DNA from 4 places in the Mesorhizobium monacense genome. Region 1 is predicted to be linked to each of the others. Evidence: predicted binding sites of a transcription regulator. Region 1 holds the regulator's gene; each other region holds the start of a gene.
The links. Region 1 encodes PhoB, which activates phosphate uptake and scavenging genes when phosphate is short. Its sites were predicted from a motif close to TGTCATNNANCTGTCAT; they were not measured.

Region 2: AC1RUK_RS23905 (ceramide glucosyltransferase) is a predicted target of PhoB. The motif match lies at 2,107-2,123, and genes of this name have one in related genera.
Region 3: AC1RUK_RS12325 (PhoX family protein) is a predicted target of PhoB. The motif match lies at 1,749-1,765, and genes of this name have one in related genera.
Region 4: AC1RUK_RS29415 (alkaline phosphatase D family protein) is a predicted target of PhoB. The motif match lies at 1,789-1,805, and genes of this name have one in related genera.

The regions. Positions count from the first base shown of each region.
Region 1 is NZ_CM165567.1:6,599,476-6,604,611, reverse strand. It holds gene AC1RUK_RS31655 (ROK family protein) at 1-1,210, shown strand, start outside; gene AC1RUK_RS31650 (DUF6881 domain-containing protein) at 1,239-1,592, shown strand; gene phoB (phosphate regulon transcriptional regulator PhoB) at 1,620-2,309, opposite strand; gene phoU (phosphate signaling complex protein PhoU) at 2,326-3,036, opposite strand; gene pstB (phosphate ABC transporter ATP-binding protein PstB) at 3,075-3,899, opposite strand; gene pstA (phosphate ABC transporter permease PstA) at 3,915-5,136, opposite strand, start outside.
Region 2 is NZ_CM165567.1:4,981,816-4,986,951, forward strand. It holds gene AC1RUK_RS23900 (O-succinylhomoserine sulfhydrylase) at 1-813, shown strand, start outside; gene AC1RUK_RS23905 (ceramide glucosyltransferase) at 853-2,001, opposite strand; gene apaG (Co2+/Mg2+ efflux protein ApaG) at 2,231-2,623, shown strand; gene AC1RUK_RS23915 (Hsp33 family molecular chaperone) at 2,769-3,803, opposite strand; gene argF (ornithine carbamoyltransferase) at 3,882-4,793, opposite strand; gene AC1RUK_RS23925 (aspartate aminotransferase family protein) at 4,811-5,136, opposite strand, start outside.
Region 3 is NZ_CM165567.1:2,545,017-2,550,152, reverse strand. It holds gene AC1RUK_RS12325 (PhoX family protein) at 1-1,693, opposite strand, end outside; gene AC1RUK_RS12320 (hypothetical protein) at 1,821-2,216, opposite strand; gene urtA (urea ABC transporter substrate-binding protein) at 2,521-3,831, shown strand; gene urtB (urea ABC transporter permease subunit UrtB) at 3,953-5,136, shown strand, end outside.
Region 4 is NZ_CM165567.1:6,117,391-6,122,526, forward strand. It holds gene AC1RUK_RS29405 (TetR/AcrR family transcriptional regulator) at 1-295, opposite strand, end outside; gene AC1RUK_RS29410 (MFS transporter) at 374-1,657, shown strand; gene AC1RUK_RS29415 (alkaline phosphatase D family protein) at 1,878-3,446, shown strand; gene AC1RUK_RS29420 (hypothetical protein) at 3,516-3,794, opposite strand; gene typA (translational GTPase TypA) at 3,991-5,136, shown strand, end outside.

The DNA of each region.
Region 1 (5,136 bases):
CCGGCGCAACCGGGCGATGGTGATTTCGGCTGTGCGCCGGGCCGGCCAGCCGTCACGGACTGAGATCGCCGCGACCACCGGCCTCAGCCATTCGACCATTTCGGCGATCTCGTCGGACCTGATCCAGGAAGGCATCCTCACCGAGAGCAAGCCGAGCGAGACGGCTTCACTGAAGCGCGGCCGGCCGCAGGTCGGCCTCGGCCTCAATCCGGAAGCCACGGCGGTGATGACCGTGGTGCTGTCGCTGAACTTCCTCTCCGTCGCCGTCATCGATTATGCCGGACAGGTCATTGCCGAGGAACAGCGCCGCCTCGACACGCTGACCATGCCGCGCGACGAGCTGATCGGCGAATGCACGGCAATAGTCCGGCGCCGGTTCGAGGATCCGGACCTCGATGTGCGCAGCGTCGCCCGCATCGCGATGGGCATCCAGGGCATCACCGACACCCATGCCCGCGCCATGCTGTGGTCGCCGATCACGTCGCTGACCGACATCCCCTTTGCCGACATTCTGGAAGGCGAATTCGGCATTCCCGCCACCATGGAAAACGACTGCAACATGATGGCGGTGGCGCTGCAATGGCGCGATCCCGACCGCTACCGCGACGATTTCATCGCCATCCTGCTCTCGCACGGCATCGGCATGGGGCTGGTGCTGAAGGGCGAACTGTTCACCGGCACTCATTCGTCCGGCGGCGAGTTCGGCCACATGATCCACCGGCCGGGCGGTGCGCTCTGCCGCTGCGGACGGCGCGGCTGCGTCGAGGCCTATGCCGGCAACTATGCCATCTGGCGCAACGCCAGGATGATGAGCGAGGATGCCGAACCGGTCGATGTCGGCGATGCCGACATGCGCGCGCTCGCCGCGCGGGCGCGCGAGACCGACGGCCCGGAGCGCGAAGCCTATCGCAAGGCCGGCGAGGCGCTCGGCTTCGGCCTTGGCAGCCTGTTCGCACTGATCGACCCGGCACCGGTCGCCATGGTCGGCGTCGGCGCCGCCGCCTTCGATCTGATCGAACCGGCGCTGCGCGAGGCGATTGCCCAGACTGCCGGCGGCCAGCACTCGAAATCGATCTCCTTCGACACCGAGCCGAATGAGTTGCCGCTGATCCGCGAGGGCTGCGCCATGCGCGCGCTCGGCTTCGTCGACCAGGAGATTTTTGCGCCGGGCGTCCAGCAGCGAACGGTCGCCGGCAAGAGCGTTGCCTGAAACGTCAGACCCCCAATCGTGAGCGTCTATGATGAAGAGCTACCGTAACCGGCATGGCGTGACATATTACCTGCCGGACTTCGGCCCGCCAGTCCGTTGGCTTTCTTGCGCCGATGTCTCGTCCCGTGAAACTGATCTTCCCGTCGTGTCCTACTTCGAATGCGACGCCGAAAATCTTGGTTGTCGGGCAATGCACATTTACGCAGATGGTCGCGTGCTCCTCGCCTATCCCGGCGGTCTCGACGGCGATCACTTGCCCGAAGGGGAACTGCCGCCGGTGGGAGAGGTCGACGACCCAGATGGCGCGCAAACCCGCGAGACCACCAAACCCGAGTTCGATGCTCTGTGGGCTGTACTGTCTCGCTTAGAAAGTAGCGCGTGAATCCCGATCTGTCGGGATGGAAGGGTCCTAATCTTCCCTGATGGCGTAGCCGGCGCCGCGGATGGTGCGGATGACGTCGGGCATGCGGCCATTGTTGACCGCCTTGCGCAGCCGGCCGACATGCACGTCGACCGTGCGCTCGTCGATATAGATCGTCTCGCCCCAGACATTGTCGAGCAGCTGGCTGCGCGAAAACACCCGGCCCGGATGCCGCATCATGAATTCGAGCAGTCGGAACTCGGTCGGTCCGAGCCTGATCTCGCTCTTCTTGCGGTAGACCCGGTGCGACTCGCGATCGAGCACGATGTCGCCAACCTTCAGCATGCTGGACAGCACTTCCGGCTTGGCGCGGCGCAGCAGCGCCTTGACCCTGGCCATGAATTCCGGCGTCGAGAACGGCTTGACCAGATAGTCGTCGGCGCCGGTGGAGAGGCCCCGCACGCGGTCGCTCTCTTCGCCACGCGCCGTCAGCATGATGATCGGCAGCCGCTCGGTCTCGGGCCGCATCCTCAGGCGCCGGCAAAGCTCGATGCCGGAAACCGCCGGCACCATCCAGTCGAGCACCAGAAGATCGGGCACATTCTCCTGCAGGCGGATCTCGGCCTCGTCGCCGCGCGTCACCACCTCGACCTGGTAGCCTTCGGACTCCAGATTGTAGCGGAGCAGCACCCCCAGCGGCTCCTCGTCCTCCACCACCATGATGCGTGGCGCGATCATCGGTCGGTTACCCCTGTCATGCCGCCGGCGCGGACATCGCCGTCTCGTCCTGTTTGGGACGATTGGCGGGCAATTGCGAGCCGGTCAGAACGTAGTAGGCGTTCTCGGCAATGTTGGTGACATGGTCGCCGATGCGCTCCAGATTCTTGGCGCAAAACAGCAGATGCGTGCAGGCCGTGATGTTGCGCGGATCCTCCATCATGTAGGTCAGCAGCTCGCGGAACACCGACGTGTACTTGACGTCGATGCGCTCGTCGTCGTTCCGAAGCTTGGCGAGTGCCGCAGCGTCGGCGGCGGCGTATTGCTCGATCACCCGTTGCACCTGGACCAGCACCAGCTGCGCCATCACATCGATGGAGTGCGAGAGGTCGCGCGGCGTGACGCTGAGGCCGACGGTGCCGACGCGCTTGGCGATGTTCTTGGCAAGGTCGCCGATGCGCTCAAGATCGCCGGCCATGCGGATCGAACCGACCACCGCGCGCAGATCGTTGGCCATCGGCTGGCGCTTGGCGATCAGCGTGATGGCGCGGTCGTCCAGCTCGCGCTGGCGCGCATCCATGATGGCGTCGTCTGAGACGACGCGCTGCGCCAGCGCATTGTCCGATGTCAGCAATGCACGGGTTGCCCCGCCGACCATCGAGCCGGCCAGTTCGCCCATGTCGGAGATCAGCTTGCTGATCGCCCCGAGATCCTCGTCGAAAGAGGCGACGGTATGATGTTCACCCATGATCCTGTCCTCGTGCCTGAAAATTGCCGCCGGACCGCTCAGCCGAACCGGCCGGTGATGTAGTCCTGCGTGCGCTTGTCGTCGGGGTTGGTGAACATCTTGTCGGTGGCGCCCTCCTCGACCAGATAGCCGAGGTGGAACATGGCCGTGCGCTGCGACACGCGCGCCGCCTGCTGCATCGAGTGCGTGACGATGACGATCGTGTAATTCTGGCGCAGCTCGTCGATCAGCTCCTCGACGCGGGCCGTGGCGATCGGGTCGAGCGCCGAGCAGGGCTCGTCCATCAGGATCACTTCCGGCGACACGGCGATGGCACGCGCGATGCACAGGCGCTGCTGCTGGCCGCCGGAAAGGCCGGTGCCGGGCTCTTGCAGGCGATCCTTCACCTCGTTCCAGATCGCCGCCTTCTTCAGGCTCGATTCGACGATCTGGTCCATGTCGGCCTTGCGCTTGGCCAGCCCGTGGATGCGCGGGCCGTAGGCGACGTTCTCGTAGATCGACTTCGGGAACGGGTTGGGCTTCTGGAACACCATGCCGACGCGGGCCCTGAGTTCGACGACGTCGATGTTCTTGTCGTAGATGTCCTCTTCGTCCAGCGTGATCTTGCCGGTCACCCGCGCCGAGTCGATGGTGTCGTTCATGCGGTTGAGGCAGCGCAGGAAGGTCGACTTGCCGCAGCCGGAAGGGCCGATCAGCGCCGTCACCTGGTTGAGGCGGACGTCGAGATTAACGTCGAACAGCGCCTGCTTGTCGCCATAGAACACGCCGACCTTGTCGCCGCGCATCTTGATCACTTCGTTCGACTTGGCGTTCATCTTGTCGCCCACTGCATTTTCGAGGGACTGTTCGGTCATGATGTTCATACCAGATGCCTTCTTTTACCAGCGCCGTTCGAAGCGGCGCCGCAGCACGATCGCTGTGATGTTCATGGCCATGAGGAAGACGAGCAGGATGATGATGGCGCCCGACATGCGCTCGACGAAGGCGCGTTCGGCCTCGTTGGCCCACATGTAGATCTGCACCGGCAGCGCCGTCGCCGGATCGAAGGGCGTCTTCGGATAGTCGGCGACGAAGGCGACCATGCCGATCAGCAGCAGCGGCGCGGTCTCGCCCAGCGCACGCGCCAGCCCGATGATGGTGCCAGTGAGGATGCCGGGGGCGGCGAGCGGCAGGATATGCTGGAACACCATCTGCATCTTGGACGCGCCGAGGCCGAGTGCTGCCGAGCGGATCGACGGCGGCACCGCGGCAAGGGCGGCGCGCGTGGCGATGATGATCGTCGGCAGCGTCATCAGCGTCAGCACCAGGCCGCCGACGAAAGCGGCCGAACGCGGCATGCCGAGGAAGTTGATGAACACGGCAAGCCCGAGCAGGCCGAAAACGATCGACGGCACCGCTGCCAGATTGTTGATGTTGACTTCGATCAGGTCGGTGAGGCGGTTCTTCTTGGCGAATTCCTCAAGATAGATCGAGGCGGCGACGCCGATCGGCAGCGCCAAGAGCAGCACGATCACCATCATGTAGAACGAGCCGATGATCGCCACCCCCATGCCCGACGTTTCCGGGCGGCTGGAGGCGCCATAGGAGAACAGGCCGGTGTTGAAGTGCTCGGCCATCGCCCCGTCGGCCTTGAGCTTGTTCATCCACGTGATCTGCTGGTCCGAGACCTTGCGGCGCGCCTCCTCGACACTGAGGTCGATCTGGCCCTTGAAGGCGGAGTCGAGATTGGCGGCGGCGAGGATGTTGACGTCGCGCGTCGTGCCGATGACCGACGGGTCGGCGGCGACGATGTCGCGCAGCTGGACGCGGGCGCCTTCCGACAGGAAGCCCTTGAGCTTCATGACCATCGGCTTGTTGCTGGGATCGATGCCGAGCTTGGCCACCAGCGCGCGTTCGGCGAGCTTGGGATAATTTGCCTTGATCAGCACGCTCGGATCGGTAGCGCGCTTGTTGGACGGATCGATCAGCTTCTCGTCGAAGCTGATCGGCAGCGTCACCGTCGTCTGCCAGAAGGCGGTGTAGCCCTTCGAGACGATGGTGATCAGCATGATGGCGAGGAACGCCAGGCCGACCGAGATCGCCAGCGCGCCATAGATGCGG
Region 2 (5,136 bases), 1.6 Mb from region 1:
TACGGCATCGAGGCAACGCTGGTCGACGGCACCGATATCGCCAACTGGGAAAAGGCGGTCAAGCCGAACACCAAGCTGTTCTTCCTCGAAAGCCCGACCAATCCGACGCTGGAAGTGGTCGACATCGCCGCCGTCGCTTCGCTTGCCAATTCGATCGGCGCCAGGCTGATCGTCGACAACGTCTTTGCCACGCCCTTGCAGCAGAAGCCCTTGCAGCTTGGCGCCCATATCGTCGTCTATTCGGCGACGAAGCATATTGACGGCCAGGGCCGCTGCCTCGGCGGTGTCATCCTGTCGGACAAGAAGTGGATCGACGAGAATTTGCACGACTATTTCCGCCACACCGGTCCCAGCCTGTCGCCGTTCAACGCCTGGACCCTGCTCAAGGGCCTGGAGACGCTGCCGCTGCGCGTGCGCCAGCAGACGGAAAGTGCCGGCAAGATCGCCGACTTCCTTGCCGAGCGCCCAGAAATCGCCCGCGTCATCTATCCGGGCCGCGCCGACCATCCGCAGGCCGATATCGTCAAGAAGCAGATGACGGGCGGCTCGACGCTGATCTGTCTCGACGTCAAGGGCGGCAAGCAGGCGGCCTTCGCCTTCCAGAACGCGCTCGACATCGTGCTGATCTCCAACAATCTCGGCGACGCCAAGAGCCTGATAACCCATCCGGCGACGACGACGCACAAGAACCTCAGCGACGAGGCGCGCGCCGAGCTCGGCATCGGCCCGGGCACGCTCAGGCTTTCGGTCGGACTTGAGGATGCGGACGATCTGCTCGCCGATGTCGAACAGGCGCTGAAATCCGCCAAATAAAGGGTCCAGACTGCGATTGGACAAACGCCTGAGCGTTGCTCAGGCGCCCTCTTCCAGCTCGGTCATAGCCTTGGTGCGGATGGTCATCGCATTGCCGCGCCAGTCGACCGAGCCGCCGAGCCAGCCGCGCGCCCAGATCGCCGGCAGCATCAGGTCACGCACCATCATCGCCGGAATGGTACGTGGCGACAGATACCAGCCCTTGGCCCAGGCCAACGCGCATTCCGGCGCATAGGCGAGCGCCAGAACGCAGAGCACGGTGAGCGGCAGACTGATGCCGGCGCCGGCCGCTGCGACCAGGGCCAGTGCCAGCGGCACGGCCACGCCGGTCAGGATTTCGGGGGCGAAGAACAACGGGAAGGTGACGCGGCGCAGGCGCGCCCAACGGGCCTGGCGCGACCATATGTCACCGAGACGGCGCTCCCCAAGCGGCTGCTCGAAGGGCGAAGCGACAAGATTGACGCGCAGCCCCAGCCCGTTGACCAGCTTGGTCGCGGCGGCGTCCTCGGCGATCTCGGCGGCAAGCGCGCGGATGCCGCCATTGGCGTCGAGCACAGGCTTCTTCCACAGCATGCTCTTGCCTTGGGCGAAGCCCAGGCCGACCGCCTCGCCTGTGTATTGCCAGCGCGCCTGTAGCGTGTTGAGGAAGACGCATTCGACCTCGGCCCAGAAGCCGTCCGGACGCGAGCCGATCGGCGTCGAGCAGACAAGGCCGGTGTCGGGCCGCCACGCCGCCATCAGGTGCTGGACATAGTCCCTCGGCATCAGCACGTTGGAATCGGCAAGGATGACCCAGTGGTGGCGCGCCGCTTCCCAACCCTTGACGCAATTGTTGAGCTTCGGATTGGCGCTAATGCGGTCGTCGCCGATCAGCAGCCGGGCCGGTATCTTCGGAAACCGGACGATCGCCCTGTTTATCAGCTTGACCACCGGATCGTCGGCATGGGCGACACAGAAGACGAGCTCGTAGCGCGGCCAGTCGAGCGAGAAGGCGCGCTGAAGCGTCTCCTCGGTGAACGGTTCGACGCCGCGGGAGGGGATGACGATCGACACCGGCGGCGCCTTGCCGGCTGGCCGCGCAAGGGTGCGCGGCCGCTTCAGCCTGAAGGCCGCAAGCAGGATGCTGGCGAGATTTGAAAGAATGAGGGCTGTCGAAAGCAGGGCGGCGGCGATGACGATCAGTTCCATCGAGATCTCGTCACTCCGGAAAGCCGGCCGGAAGAGGGCCGTTTTGAACAGGTCGACAGAGCGCCCGAGTCGCCCGGCACGGTCCGTGCACACCATCATTGTCATGTGTCACTTAAATGACATTGTTTGGCGGCAGGTGCGCACAAAGACGGAAGAGACAGGCGCCGCGCTCCGTTGACCTAGTCAAAGAGCGCGCCGAGACTTCCGCCGGGACTGTTTGGAGTAGCTCATGTACCGCGCCATTACGCGCAACATCGAAGTGCAGGTCAGGCCGTTCTATCTGGAGGATCGCTCCGATCCGTCGGAGAACCGCTATGTCTGGGGCTACCACGTCACCATCGACAACCAGTCGGACGAGTTCGTGCAGCTAATGTCGCGCTACTGGCACATCACCGATGGCAGCGGCCGGGTCGAGGAGGTGCGCGGCGCCGGCGTCGTCGGTGATCAGCCCGAACTCAACCCTGGCGACAGCTACCAATATACGTCCGGCTGCCCGCTCTCGACACCATCGGGCATCATGGTCGGCCACTACACGATGCGCAACAAGCGGGGCGAGACGTTCGACATCGCCATCCCCGCCTTCTCGCTCGATCTGCCGGGCACGCGCCGGACGGTGAACTGAGAACGGCGCCCCAGGTACCGAAAGGTATCGCTGCCCCTCATCCGCCTGCCGGCGTTCGTCGTTCGAAAAGCCAAGCAATTGGCTTTTCGTCCGCTGCGCGGACCACTCCTCACCTCCCCGTATAGCGACGGGGAGAAGGACTGTCTCACTGCGCCGCAGCGAATTCAGCCGGGTCGAAATCGTATTGCGTCGAGCAGAACTCGCAGGCGACATGGATGCCGCCATCCTCGGTGCTGTCCTTGATCTCCTGCGCCGAGAAGCCTTCGAGGATGCCGCGGATCTTCTCGCGCGAGCAGGAACACTGGTCGGCCACCGGCACGCCGCCGAAGACACGCACGCCATGCTCGTGGAACAGCCGGTAGAGCAGCCGCTCGGCGCCGACGGTCGGATCGATCAGCTCGGTCGGCTCGATGGTGCCGAGCAGGGCGAGAAGCTCCTGCCAGGAATTATCGACCGGGTCATGGACCTCGTCGCGCGGATCGCCGTCGCCACCGGAAATGTCCGGCACACGCATGCGCTCCGGCGATTGCGGCAGGAACTGCGCCAAGAGACCGCCGGCGCGCCACTGCTCGCGGGGACCACCTATGCCGGGCGTCACCAGCTTGGCAACCGAAAGCCTGAGATCGGTCGGGATCTGCTCCGACTGGCGGAAATAGGTGCGCGCGGCCTCTTCCAGCGTCTCGCCGTCGAGCTGAACGATGCCCTGGTAGCGCTGCGTATGCGCGCCCTGGTCGATGGTCAGCGCCAGCACGCCGTTGCCGAGCAGCGTCTGTTGCGAGATTTCGCCGGCAGCCGTCAGCGCCTCGAGCCGGTCGGGATCAAAGCGTGCATAGGCGCGCAATGCGGATGGCGTCGTAAAATCCGCCACCAGCATGTCGACGGGCCCGTCGGTGCGGGTCTGCAGGATGAACTTGCCCTCGAATTTGAGCGAGGTGCCAAGCAGCACCGTCAGCACGCAGGCCTCCGCCAGCAGGCGGGCGACCGGTTCGGGATACTCGTGGCGGCCAAGGATAGCGTCGAGCATCGGTCCTAGCTGGACGGTGCGGCCGCGCACGTCGAGCGGGGCGACCTCGAACGGCACGACGTGATCGTCGCCAGCATAGCCGAATTCGCCGAGTTGAGGGTGATGTTCAGTCACTTGACGGGTTTCCAACATGACAAAGCTCCGGCGCGCGGCCATGCGGCCCGGAGGGGCACATGCACCGAAACGCGCTCAATTTGCGTGATGGCCCGCAGATAGGCATCACACCTCCGGAGATCAAGCGCCCAGGCACCAGGCCAAAACCGCCTTCTGGGCGTGCAGCCGGTTCTCGGCTTCGTCGAACACCACCGAATGCGGCCCGTCGATCACCTCGTCGGTGACCTCCTCGCCGCGATGCGCGGGCAGGCAATGCATGAACAGCGCGTCGGGCTTCGCCTTGGCCATCAGCGCCGCATTGACCTGATAGGGCAGGAAGACGTTGTGGCCGCGGGCACGATGCTCCTGGCCCATCGACACCCAGCAGTCGGTGACGATGCAATCGGCCTGATGGACGGCCTCCTCGGGCGAGCGGGTGAAGCTCAGCTTGCCGCCATTGGCCTTCGACCAGTCGACATGCTTCTCGTCCGGCTCGCTGCCTTCCGGCACCGCGACATTGAGGTTGAAGCGGAAGCGCGCCGAGGCTTCGAGCAGCGAATGCAAGACATTGTTGCCGTCGCCGGTCCAGGCGATGGTCTTGCCAGCCACCGGACCGCGATGCTCCTCGAAGGTCATGATGTCGGCCATCAGCTGGCAGGGATGGGTGTCGTCAGTCAGCCCGTTGATGACCGGAACGGTGGCGTTATCGGTCAGTTCGAGCAGCCGCTCATGCGATGTGGTGCGGATCATGATGGCGTCGACATAGCGCGACAGCACCTTGGCGGTGTCGGCGATGGTCTCGGAGCGGCCAAGCTGCATCTCTGTGCCGGTGAGCATGATGGTTTCGCCGCCAAGCTGGCGCATGCCGACGTCGAAGGATACCCGCGTGCGCGTCGACGGCTTGTCGAAGATCATCGCCAGCACCTTGCCCTCGAGCGGCTTGGTCCGCTCGCCGGCCTTGAGCCTGGCCTTTCGCACCACCGCATCGTCCAGCATGAAGCGCAGGTCGCCTTCGGAAACGGCGGACAGATCGGTGAAATGGCGAACGCTCATCGGGAATGGTTCCAGGATTACTTCGCGGCGGCCGCGGCGATGGCATCGGCCAGGCCCTTGGCGCCGGCGCGGATGCGGTCGAGCGCCTCGCTGATCTCGGCGTCGGTAACGGTGAGCGGCGGCAGCAGGCGGATGACGTTGTCGCCGGCCGGCACCGCCAGGAAATGCTGGTCGCGCAGCGCCATGTTGACCTTGGTGTTGGGCATCACGCATTTCAGGCCGAGCATCAGGCCGGTTCCCCGGATACCCTCGATGACGTCGGGGAATTCGTCGGCGACGCCGGCCAGCCCCTGTTTCAGCAGCAGCGCCTTGCGCTGGACATCCTCGAGGAAGCCGTCTTCCA
Region 3 (5,136 bases), 2.8 Mb from region 1:
GGCCGCGCGCCACCCCTTCGGTGTCGACACCGTAGACGCCGTCCGGCAGATCGAAATCATTGGCGCCGTCCGTCGCCACCCACAGCCGGCCGGCCGGATCGAAGGTGATGTTGTCGGGGCAGACGAACCAGCCATTGTCCGAGGTGTCAGGATGGAAGGTGGCTCCGATCGCTGCGTCCTTCGGATTGCCGCACAGCACGAACAGATCCCAGGCATATTTTTCCGCAGTATGGTTGGCGTCCGCGCCACGGCCGTCGGGCGGGATCAGCTCGACGATGTGGCCCCAGAGGTTTTCCGGCCGCGTATTGGCCGGGTTGACCTTCGACTGGTCGCGCTTCTTGTTCTTGGTCATCACCGCATAGACGCGGCCGGTCACCGGATTGGTCTCGATGTCCTCGGGCCGGTCCATCGGCGTGGCACCCAGCGCATCGGCGGCTAGCCTCGTCTTGAGCAGCACCTCGGCCTGGTCGGCAAAACCGTTTTCGGCGGTCAGCTTGCCCTGGCCGTGCACCAGCGGCAGCCAGCTCATCGTGCCGTCGGCGTCGAAACGCGCCACCGAAAGCACGCCGTCGTCGAGCAAATTGTTGCCGGAAGCGGGGTTCGCCGGGTCGTAGGCTTTGCTGGAGACGAAGCGGTACATGTATTCGAAATAGTCGTCGTCGCCCATGTAGACGACGACGCGGCCGTCCTTGTTGCGCACGACCGTGGAAGCCTCATGCGACATGCGGCCAAGAGCGGTGCGCTTCACCGGCTTCGACTGCGGATCATAAGGGTCGATCTCGACCACCCAGTCGAAACGATTGGCCTCGTTCGGTTCCTTGTCGAGGTTGAAGCGGTCGTGGAAGCGGCCACGGCCATAGATGTCGGAGCCGTCGAAACCGTAGCGGTCGAGGATGTCGGCAATTGGTGCCGCCTTCGGATCACCGCCAAACAGGTCGGCAACGCCTTCCTCGCAGGTCAGCACCGTGCCCCAGGGCGTGACGCCGCCGCTGCAATTGTAGCTGGTGCCGAACACCTTGGCGCCGGTCGCGTCGGCCGAGGTCTTCATCAGCGCATGGCCGGCGACGGGCCCGGAGACGGTCATCTCGGTGGTCACCGTGATGCGGCGGTTGAGCGGGCTGTCCTCGACGGTTCCCCACTTGCCGTCCTTCAGGATCACTTCGACGATCGAATGGCCCATCGCGGCCATGCCGAGGTCGACCTGTTCCTTGGTCATCGCCTTGCCGGCATCGTCCTCGGTCATGCCGGGGAACATCACATTGGGCGAGATGTATTCGTTGTTGACGCAGAGCAGGCCGTGGTCGGAATTCACCGAGCCTTTCGGCAGCGGCATGAAGGCGATGTAATCGCAATTGTAACCAAAACGCTTTTCCTGCTCGTCGGCTGAGACCTTGGTGCCGTCGAACTCCGGCAAGCCGGCGGCAAGCGCATCTCCCCAGCGCGCGACGATCGTCGTCTCATAGCCTTCGGCGGCCGCATGGGTCTTGTCGTAGACGCGCTTCAGCTCGGGAAAGCCGAGTGTCGACAGCGCTGCCGCGGCATGGGTTTCCCCGGCAAACAGCGAACCGACGAAGCTGCCGCCGGCGATCAGCGCCCCGGAGGCAAGGCTGCCCTTCAGCATTTCGCGGCGCGAGACGCGCGCGGCGATGACGTCGCGAATGACGGGGGAGGATGAAGACGGTGCGTTGGCCATGGTGTCTGCCTCTCTGGGTGGATGGTGACGGCGCACCGCTGCCTAGTCCGTTTCGGCAACATCCCGATGACATGAGAGGAAACTTTCGCCGCGACGGTGCGGCAGACCAGCGCCTAGGCGCCGCCGCTCAGCTCTTCGTACAGGTCGAAGCGGTAAAGGCGCCGTCGGGCTGCTTCATGATGATGTCGAAGGAGGGGCTGGTCTGTCCGTCGAGCGTAGCTTGCGTCAGCGAGATCGAGTTGCCACCGGTGGTGTAGCCGCCAAGCGGCCCCAGCCAGCTGATCACGCCGTTGGCGTCCATCTGGTAATTGTAGGCTTGCGGCGCGGTCCCGAACGTCACCGGGCCGGTATAGATGTTGCCCTTGATGGTGATGTCGCCGAGGTTGAGGAACAGGCCGAGCAGGTAGACCTCACAATGGTAGGTTCCGTCGGGCAGCTTGCCGTCGGTGAAGTCGGCACGCGCGCTGCCCGTGCCGGCAGACAGAAGCAAGATGCTGAAAATGCAGGAAAGCCTGGATGCCATGACGTCGCTCGTTGAAGGCCGACCTTGCCCCATTTCCATGCCGCGCCGCAACCGTTGACGCATGTCGTCGTGATGTCGCAGGCTCAAAATTTAGGCATTGGCCAAATTTGGGCAGAATCTAGGCAGGTGTGCGCAATTTCTCCTCATTCGGGTTTTCAGTCGGCACCATTCATGCTTGGCGTCTAATATAGTAACCGGCTGATAAGGCTGGGATATCGCGGCGTGACCGACCTCGTTTCACAGTTTGGCACGGTGGTTGCATAGCTTTGTTGCGGTGCAATCAACCAGCTCGGGAGTGTGGAATATGAGGGGAAATTTCTCAAAAATAACAAAAATGTTTTCGGCAAGCGTGGTTGCTGCCGGCCTGTTGGCGTCGGCTCCCGCGAGGGCGGCGGACGACACGATCAAGGTCGGTATCCTGCATTCGCTGTCGGGGACCATGGCGATTTCGGAGACGACGCTGAAGGATGCCATGCTGATGCTGATCGAGGAGCAGAATGCCAAGGGCGGTCTGCTCGGCAAGAAACTCGAGGCGGTCGTCGTCGATCCGGCGTCCAACTGGCCGCTGTTCGCTGAAAAGGCGCGCGAGCTGATCTCCAAGGACAAGGTCGCCGCCGTGTTCGGCTGCTGGACCTCTGTGTCGCGCAAATCGGTGCTGCCGGTCTTCTCAGAGCTCGACAACATCCTGTTCTACCCCGTCCAGTATGAGGGCGAGGAAAGCGAGCGCAACGTGTTCTACACGGGTGCCGCACCCAACCAGCAGGCGATCCCGGCCGTCGACTACCTGATGAGCGAGGACGGCGGTTCGGTGAAGCGCTGGGTGCTCGAAGGCACCGACTATGTCTATCCGCGCACCACCAACAAGATCCTCGAAGCCTATCTGAAGGCGAAGGGCGTCGCGGCGGAAGACATCATGGTCAACTACACGCCGTTCGGCTTCTCCGACTGGCAGACCGAGGTCTCGGCGATCAAGAAGTTCGGTTCGGCCGGCAAGAAGACCGCCGTCGTCTCGACCGTCAATGGCGACGCCAATGTGCCGTTCTACAAGGAACTCGGCAACCAGGGCATCAAGGCCGAGGACATCCCGGTCATGGCCTTCTCGGTCGGCGAGGAAGAGCTTGCCGGTCTCGACACCGCGCCGCTGGTCGGCCATCTCGCCGCCTGGAACTACTTTGAAAGCGTCGACACGCCGGAGAACGAGAAGTTCATCGCCGACTGGCACAAGTTCATCAAGAACGACAAGCGCACCACCAACGACCCGATGGAAGCTCACTATATCGGCTTCAACATGTGGGTGAAGGCGGTCGAGAAGGCTGGCACAACCGATCCGGACAAGGTCATCGACGCCATGATCGGCGTCTCCGTTCCGAACCTGACCGGTGGCTATTCGACGATGATGCCGAACCATCACATCACCAAGCCGGTGCTGATCGGCGAAATCCAGGCCGACGGCCAGTTCGAGACGGTGTCGCAGACCCCCGGTCTCGTGATGGGCGACGAATGGTCCGACTACCTGCCTGACTCCAAGGACCTGATCTCCGATTGGCGCGCGCCTTTGTCATGCGGCAACTTCAATGTTGCCACCGGCAAGTGCGGCGGCAAGGGGACCAACTGATCCTCCCGGGTCTGACCGGTCGCGGATTCTTCCGCGACCCAGGCCGCGAAGCGTCCGGGCGAGCTCCTCCTCCAGTCCGCCCGGACGCGCAATTCCAGATCACAGAAGAGTATCTGAACGGATGATCCTGTTGCGCGCTCTCGGCCTCACGCTGTTGTTCCTGATGGCAAGTCTGTTGCCGTCGAACGCAGCCGAAGCCGATCTGCGCGCCATCATCGCCAAATTCGCGGCGGGTACCGGCTTTTCGGCCACCGAGGCAGTGGTGCGTGAACTTGCCGCCACTGGCGACCCCCTGGTCGAACGTCCGCTCGCGGCACTGGCCGAGGGCAATCTCTACATCCGCAAGTCCGATTCCGCGGTCTTCGTCGGCAATGAAAGCGGCGACAGCGTCGCTCTTCTCGACCCGCTGAGCGGCGAGAAATCGGCCGAGGCCGCCAAGGCCGACCTCACCAAGATCAAAGTCAATAACACGCTGCGCCGCGTCATCCGCGATGCGCTGGGCACGCTGACGCTGCGCGCCAAGGATCCGACTGTCCGCATCGCCGCCGCCGACACCATGTTCAAGACCCCCGATGCCGCCAACATCGGGCCGCTCGACGCGGCTATCGCCGCCGAAACCGACGCGAACGTCAAAGCGCTGTTCGAGCAGGCCCGCGCGGCGTCGGTTCTCGTTTCCGACAAGCCCGAGGCCGACAAGCTCGCCGCTGTCGCCCTGATCGGCGCGCGCGGCGATCGCGACGCACTCTCGCTGCTCACCTCGGTGGAAGCCAATTCGCAGGGCGCGGTCAAGGACGCGGCGACGGCCGCGATCGGCGCCATCAATGCGTCGCTGGCGCTCTGGGATGCCGGCCAGAACATCTGGTACGGCATCTCGCTGGGCTCGGTGCTGCTGCTCGCGGCGATCGGCCTCGCCATCACCTTCGGCGTCATGGGCGTCATCAACATGGCGCATGGCGAGATGGTCATGCTCGGCGCCTACACCACCTTTGTCGTCCAGCAGGTGATCCGCACCTCCTTTCCCGGCCTGTTCGACTGGTCGCTGGTCATCGCCCTGCCACTGGCTTTCCTCGTCGCCGCCTTGGTCGGGCTCATCATCGAGCGCGGCGTCATCCGTTTTCTCTACGGCCGGCCGCTTGAAACCCTCTTGGCAACCTGGGGCGTCTCGCTGATCCTGCAGCAGGCGGTGCGCAGTATCTTCGGACCGACCAACCAGGAGGTCGGCAACCCGTCCTGGATGTCCGGCTCCGTCGACATAGGCCAACTGGCCGTGACCTGGAACCGGCTCTGGATCCTGGTCTTCGCGCT
Region 4 (5,136 bases), 480 kb from region 1:
TCTGGGCGCGCGGAGTGCCGGGATGGGCATCGACCGCCTCGTCGAAGCGCTCCCAGAACTCAAGGTCGTATTGCCGCAGGTAGGACGCGGCCAATTCATCCTTGGACGGAAAGCTGCGGTAGAGGCTGGGCTTGGTGACGCCGGCGCGCCTGACGATCTCGTCGACGCCGATCGCCCTGATGCCTTGCCGGTAGAAGAGGTCGCGGGCCACGTCGAGGATCTTCTCGCCGGCTCTCGGCAGGGCCGACGCGTGCGGGTCCTTGATGGACGGTTCAATTTTATTGTCCGATGGCATGCAAAAGACTCGCTTGACAATGTTACTGACCGGTACGTATGGATAGTACCACCCAATTGCAACGTACCGGTCAGTAACATGATAGCTCAATCCCGTCCGTTTGGCCAGCGCTACGCTTTCGTCGTGGTCGGTGTCATCTTCCTCTGCCTGTTGATCGCGGCCGGGCTTCGCTCGGCACCCTCGGTCATGATGCTGCCGTTGGAGGAGAGTTTTGGCTGGCGGCGCGATGTCGTCTCGCTGGCCGCCGCCATCGGTATCTTCCTCTACGGCCTGACCGGGCCGTTTGCCGCGGCTTTGATGGAGCGCATCGGCCTGCGCCGCACGCTGCTGGCCTCGCTGCTGATCATGTCGGGTTCGACGGCGCTCAGCCTGCTGATGACCAAGCCATGGCATCTACTGATCACCTGGGGCGTGTTTTCCGGCATCGGTTCGGGTGCGGTCGCCACCGTGCTCGGGGCCACCATCGTCAATCGCTGGTTCAAGACCAATCGCGGCCTGGTGATGGGCCTGATGTCGGCCTCCAGCGCCACCGGCCTGCTGGTGTTCCTGCCGCTGCTCGCCGCGCTGGCGCAGGCGGGCGGCTGGAAGCCGGTCGCCATCGCCATCGCGATCGCCACTGCCGCTCTGGTGCCGCTGGTCTGGCTGCTGGTGCCGGAGCGCCCGGCCTCGATCGGCATGGTGCGCTACGGCGCGGAGGCCGACGACGTGCCGCCGACATCGCCGGCATCCCAGGGCAATTTCCTGGCGCATACGCTGGGCACGCTGCGGCGCGCCGCCGGCACCCGCGTGTTCTGGTACCTGTTCGCCACCTTCTTTGTCTGCGGCTTCACCACCAACGGGCTGGTCGGCACCCATCTGATCGCCTTCTGCGGCGATATGGGCATCGGCGAGGTGCAGGCTGCCGGCCTGCTGTCGATGATGGGCATCTTCGACCTGATCGGCACGACGCTGTCGGGCTGGCTCACCGACCGCTTCGATCCGCGCAAGCTGCTCGGCGTCTACTATGCCATCCGCGGCCTGTCGCTGATCTACCTGCCCTATTCCGGTTTCTCGGCGACCAGCCTGATCATCTTCGCCGTGCTCTACGGCCTCGACTGGATCGCCACCGTGCCGCCGACGCTCAGGCTTGCCAACGAGGCATTCGGCGACCGCAGTGGACCGATCGTCTTCGGCTGGATCGTCGCCGGGCACCAGGTGGGTGCGGCAAGCGCCGCCTTCTTCGGCGGCACCATGCGCGAGCTGCAAGGCAATTACGAACTGGCCTTCATGATCGCCGGCATGACGGCAATAGCCGCCGCCTGTATCTCGCTGCTGATCAACACTAGCCGGCCGCCTTTCGATCCGGAGCCGCAGGCGGCTTAAGGCGATGTTCAGGTGATGCCGGCCTGACCTGAATCTCGACACGCCTTCGCGGACGGCAATAACCCAACTCAAAAAAGGGGCGGCCTGATCATCAGGCCGCCACCTTCGATATGAGACGCCCGCCTGTTGGTTGTTACGAAACCTTCATGGTTTGGAGATGTGGCTGAAACATTGAGGCTGGACCTTGGGGGCACCGTTCGCAGCCATCCAGGAGACAGCCATGAACAGAATTTCCCGCCGCGCTTTCGTCACCTCCGCCAGCGCCCTTGGCCTGGTCGGTGCATCGGGCCTTGCGATGCCCTATTATTCGCGCGCCAATCAGCGGCCGGGCTTCACCCATGGCGTCCAGTCGGGCGATGTCGATGCCACCAGTGGCATGGTGTGGACGCGCACGGACCGTCCGTCGCGCGTCATGTTCGAAGTCTCGACGACGGAGAGTTTCGCCAATGCAACGCGGCTTGCGCCGCTCGATACGTCGCCGGCCAGCGACTACACGGTGAAGCGGCTGCTCACCGAGCTTGCCTCCGACCAGGACATCTTCTACCGCATGACGGCGGCCGACCTCGCCGACATCAATGCCGTCTCCGAGCCGAACGTCGGGCGCTTCCGTACAGCGCCTGCCTCCAAGCGCGATATCAAGTTCGCTTGGTCGGGCGATACCGCCGGCCAGGGCTGGGGCATCGACGAGACCGGCATGAAGACCTACGCCACGATCGGCAAGCACACGCCCGACTTCTTCCTGCATTCCGGCGACACCATCTATGCCGACGGCGCGATGAAGGACGAGGTCGACCTGCCCGGCGGCGGCAAGTGGAAGAACGTCGTGCTCATCGACGGCAAGCGCAAGGTCGCCGAGACGCTGGACGAATACCGGGACCAGTGGAAATACAACATGATGGACAAACACGTGCTCGGCCTCTGCGCCATCTGCCCGACCTTCTACCAGTGGGACGACCATGAGGTGCTGAACAACTGGTCGGACTCGAAGGATTTGAGCGCCGACAACCGCTACACGGAAAAATCCATCCATGTGCTGGCGGCCCGCGCGGCCCGCGCTTTCCACGAAATGACGACGATCCGCTACGAGCCGTCCGAACCCGGCCGCGTCTACCGCAAGATCGCCTATGGGCCGCTGCTCGACGTGTTCTTCCTCGACATGCGCTCCTATCGCGGCCCCAACAGCCCGGGCATGCAGGATACGATGACGCCGCAGTCGCGCATGCTTGGCGAACAGCAGACCAAGTGGCTGAAGCGCGAGCTGGCCAACTCCAACGCGACCTGGAAGATCATCGCCGCCGACATGCCGCTCGGCCTCGTCGTCTGGGACGACGCCGCCAAGAAGGCCGGCGCCGAAGCGGTCAGCAATGGCGACAATGGTGCGCCAAAGGGTCGCGAACTCGAGATCGCCGACCTGCTGCGCTACATCAAGAACGCCGGCATCAGCAACACGGTGTGGCTCACCGCCGACGTGCACTACACGGCGGCGCACTACTACAATCCGGACAAGGCACAGTTCCAGGATTTCAACCCGTTCTGGGAATTCGTCTCCGGCCCGATCCACGCCGGCACGTTCGGCCCCAACGATTTCGACATGACCTTCGGGCCGGAGCTGAAATTCATCAAGGCGCCGACCGCCGAGCAGGGCCAGAACCTGCCGCCGTCGGCCGGGCTGCAGTTCTTCGGCCTCGTCGACATCAACGGCGCCAGCGAACAGATGACGGTGCGGCTGATGGATCGCGACGACAACGAGCTTTACAAGGTCACCCTCGATCCTGTGCGGTCGGCGTAAGGCTGCGGAGTGGCGGGATTCAAAGGTGCTGGAGCGTCCCATTCGCGTGCCCAAGGGGCGCGCGGCGCTCTAGTCAGGATAGCAGGCGACGGGAATCTTCGGCCATACCGCGCTGTCGCAGCCGGCGGCCTTCTGCTGCTGCTTGAAGGCGGCGCTGACCGGGCCGGTCACGATCGGGTCGACGCCATCGGGGGCGTCGGCGTAGAGCTGCTCGGCCGTCTGCGTGTCGGATGGCAAGGCCGGATTTCCCTTGAGCGTCGCGGCGGACTGCGCACCACCTGCCGCAAGTACGACGACGAGCGCCGCCCAAGCGAGAATCGGCCGAAATTTGCTGACGTGATCGGTCATGACGTTCGAACTGCCCGGGCCCTGAAAGGTTCCGCCTTGGTTAACAAAATCATTTCACACGCGGATGTTTAAGATTTGATGAGTATTTGGTGACGAGCCTCCTCTTTCGCAAATGCGAAAAACCCTGTATGAGCCGCGCAACCGAAAGAGGCTGCGCCTTTGGGCCTGCTGCCTGTAACGCTCCCGAGACCGTAAAATGAAAATTCGTAACATCGCGATCATCGCGCACGTCGACCATGGAAAAACCACCCTCGTCGACCAGCTGCTGAAGCAGTCCGGCTCCTTCCGCGACAACCAGCGCGTCGCCGAACGCGCCATGGATTCCAACGATCTCGAAAAGGAACGCGGCATCACCATCCTGGCCAAGGCGACCTCGGTCGACTGGAAGGATACCCGCATCAACATCGTCGACACACCCGGCCACGCCGACTTCGGCGGCGAGGTCGAGCGCATCCTGTCGATGGTGGATTCGGCCATCGTGCTGGTCGACGCCGCCGAAGGGCCGATGCCGCAGACCAAGTTCGTCGTCGGCAAGGCGCTCAAGGTCGGGCTGAAGCCGATCGTCGTCATCAACAAGATCGATCGCCCGGACGCCCGCCATGTCGAGGTGGTCAACGAGGTGTTCGACCTGTTTGCCGCGCTCGACGCTACCGACGAGCAGCTCGACTTCCCGATCCTCTACGGTTCGGGCCGCGACGGCTGGGTCTCGGAAAATCCTGAAGGCCCGAGGGACCAGGGCCTGGCGCCGCTGTTCGATCTCGTCATCAAGCACGTGCCGGAGCCGACGGTTCATCCCGGACCGTTCCGCATGATCGGCACCATCCTTGAAGCCAACCCGTTCCTCGGCCGCATCATCACCGGCCGTATCGAGAGCGGCACGCTGAAGTCCAACCAGGCGGTCAAGGTGCTGCACCATGACGGCACTCAGATCGAAACCGGCCGCGTCTCGAAGATCCTCGCTTTCCGCGGCCTCGAACGCCAGCCGATCGACGAAGCACAGGCGGGTGACATCGTCGCCATTGCCGGCCTGTCGAAGGGCACCGTCGCCGACACCTTCTGCGACCCGGCGGTGACTGAGCCGCTGCATGCGCAGCCGATCGATCCGCCCACCGTGACCATGTCGTTCCTGGTCAACGACAGCCCGCTCGCCGGCACCGAAGGCGACAAGGTGACCAGCCGCGTCATCCGCGACCGGTTGCTGCGCGAAGCCGAAGGCAATGTTGCGCTGAAGATCGAGGAATCGCCGGACAAGGATTCATTCTTCGTCTCCGGGCGCGGCGAATTGCAGCTGGCAGTGCTGATCGAGACGATGCGCCGCGAGGGCTTCGAGATCGCCGTGTCG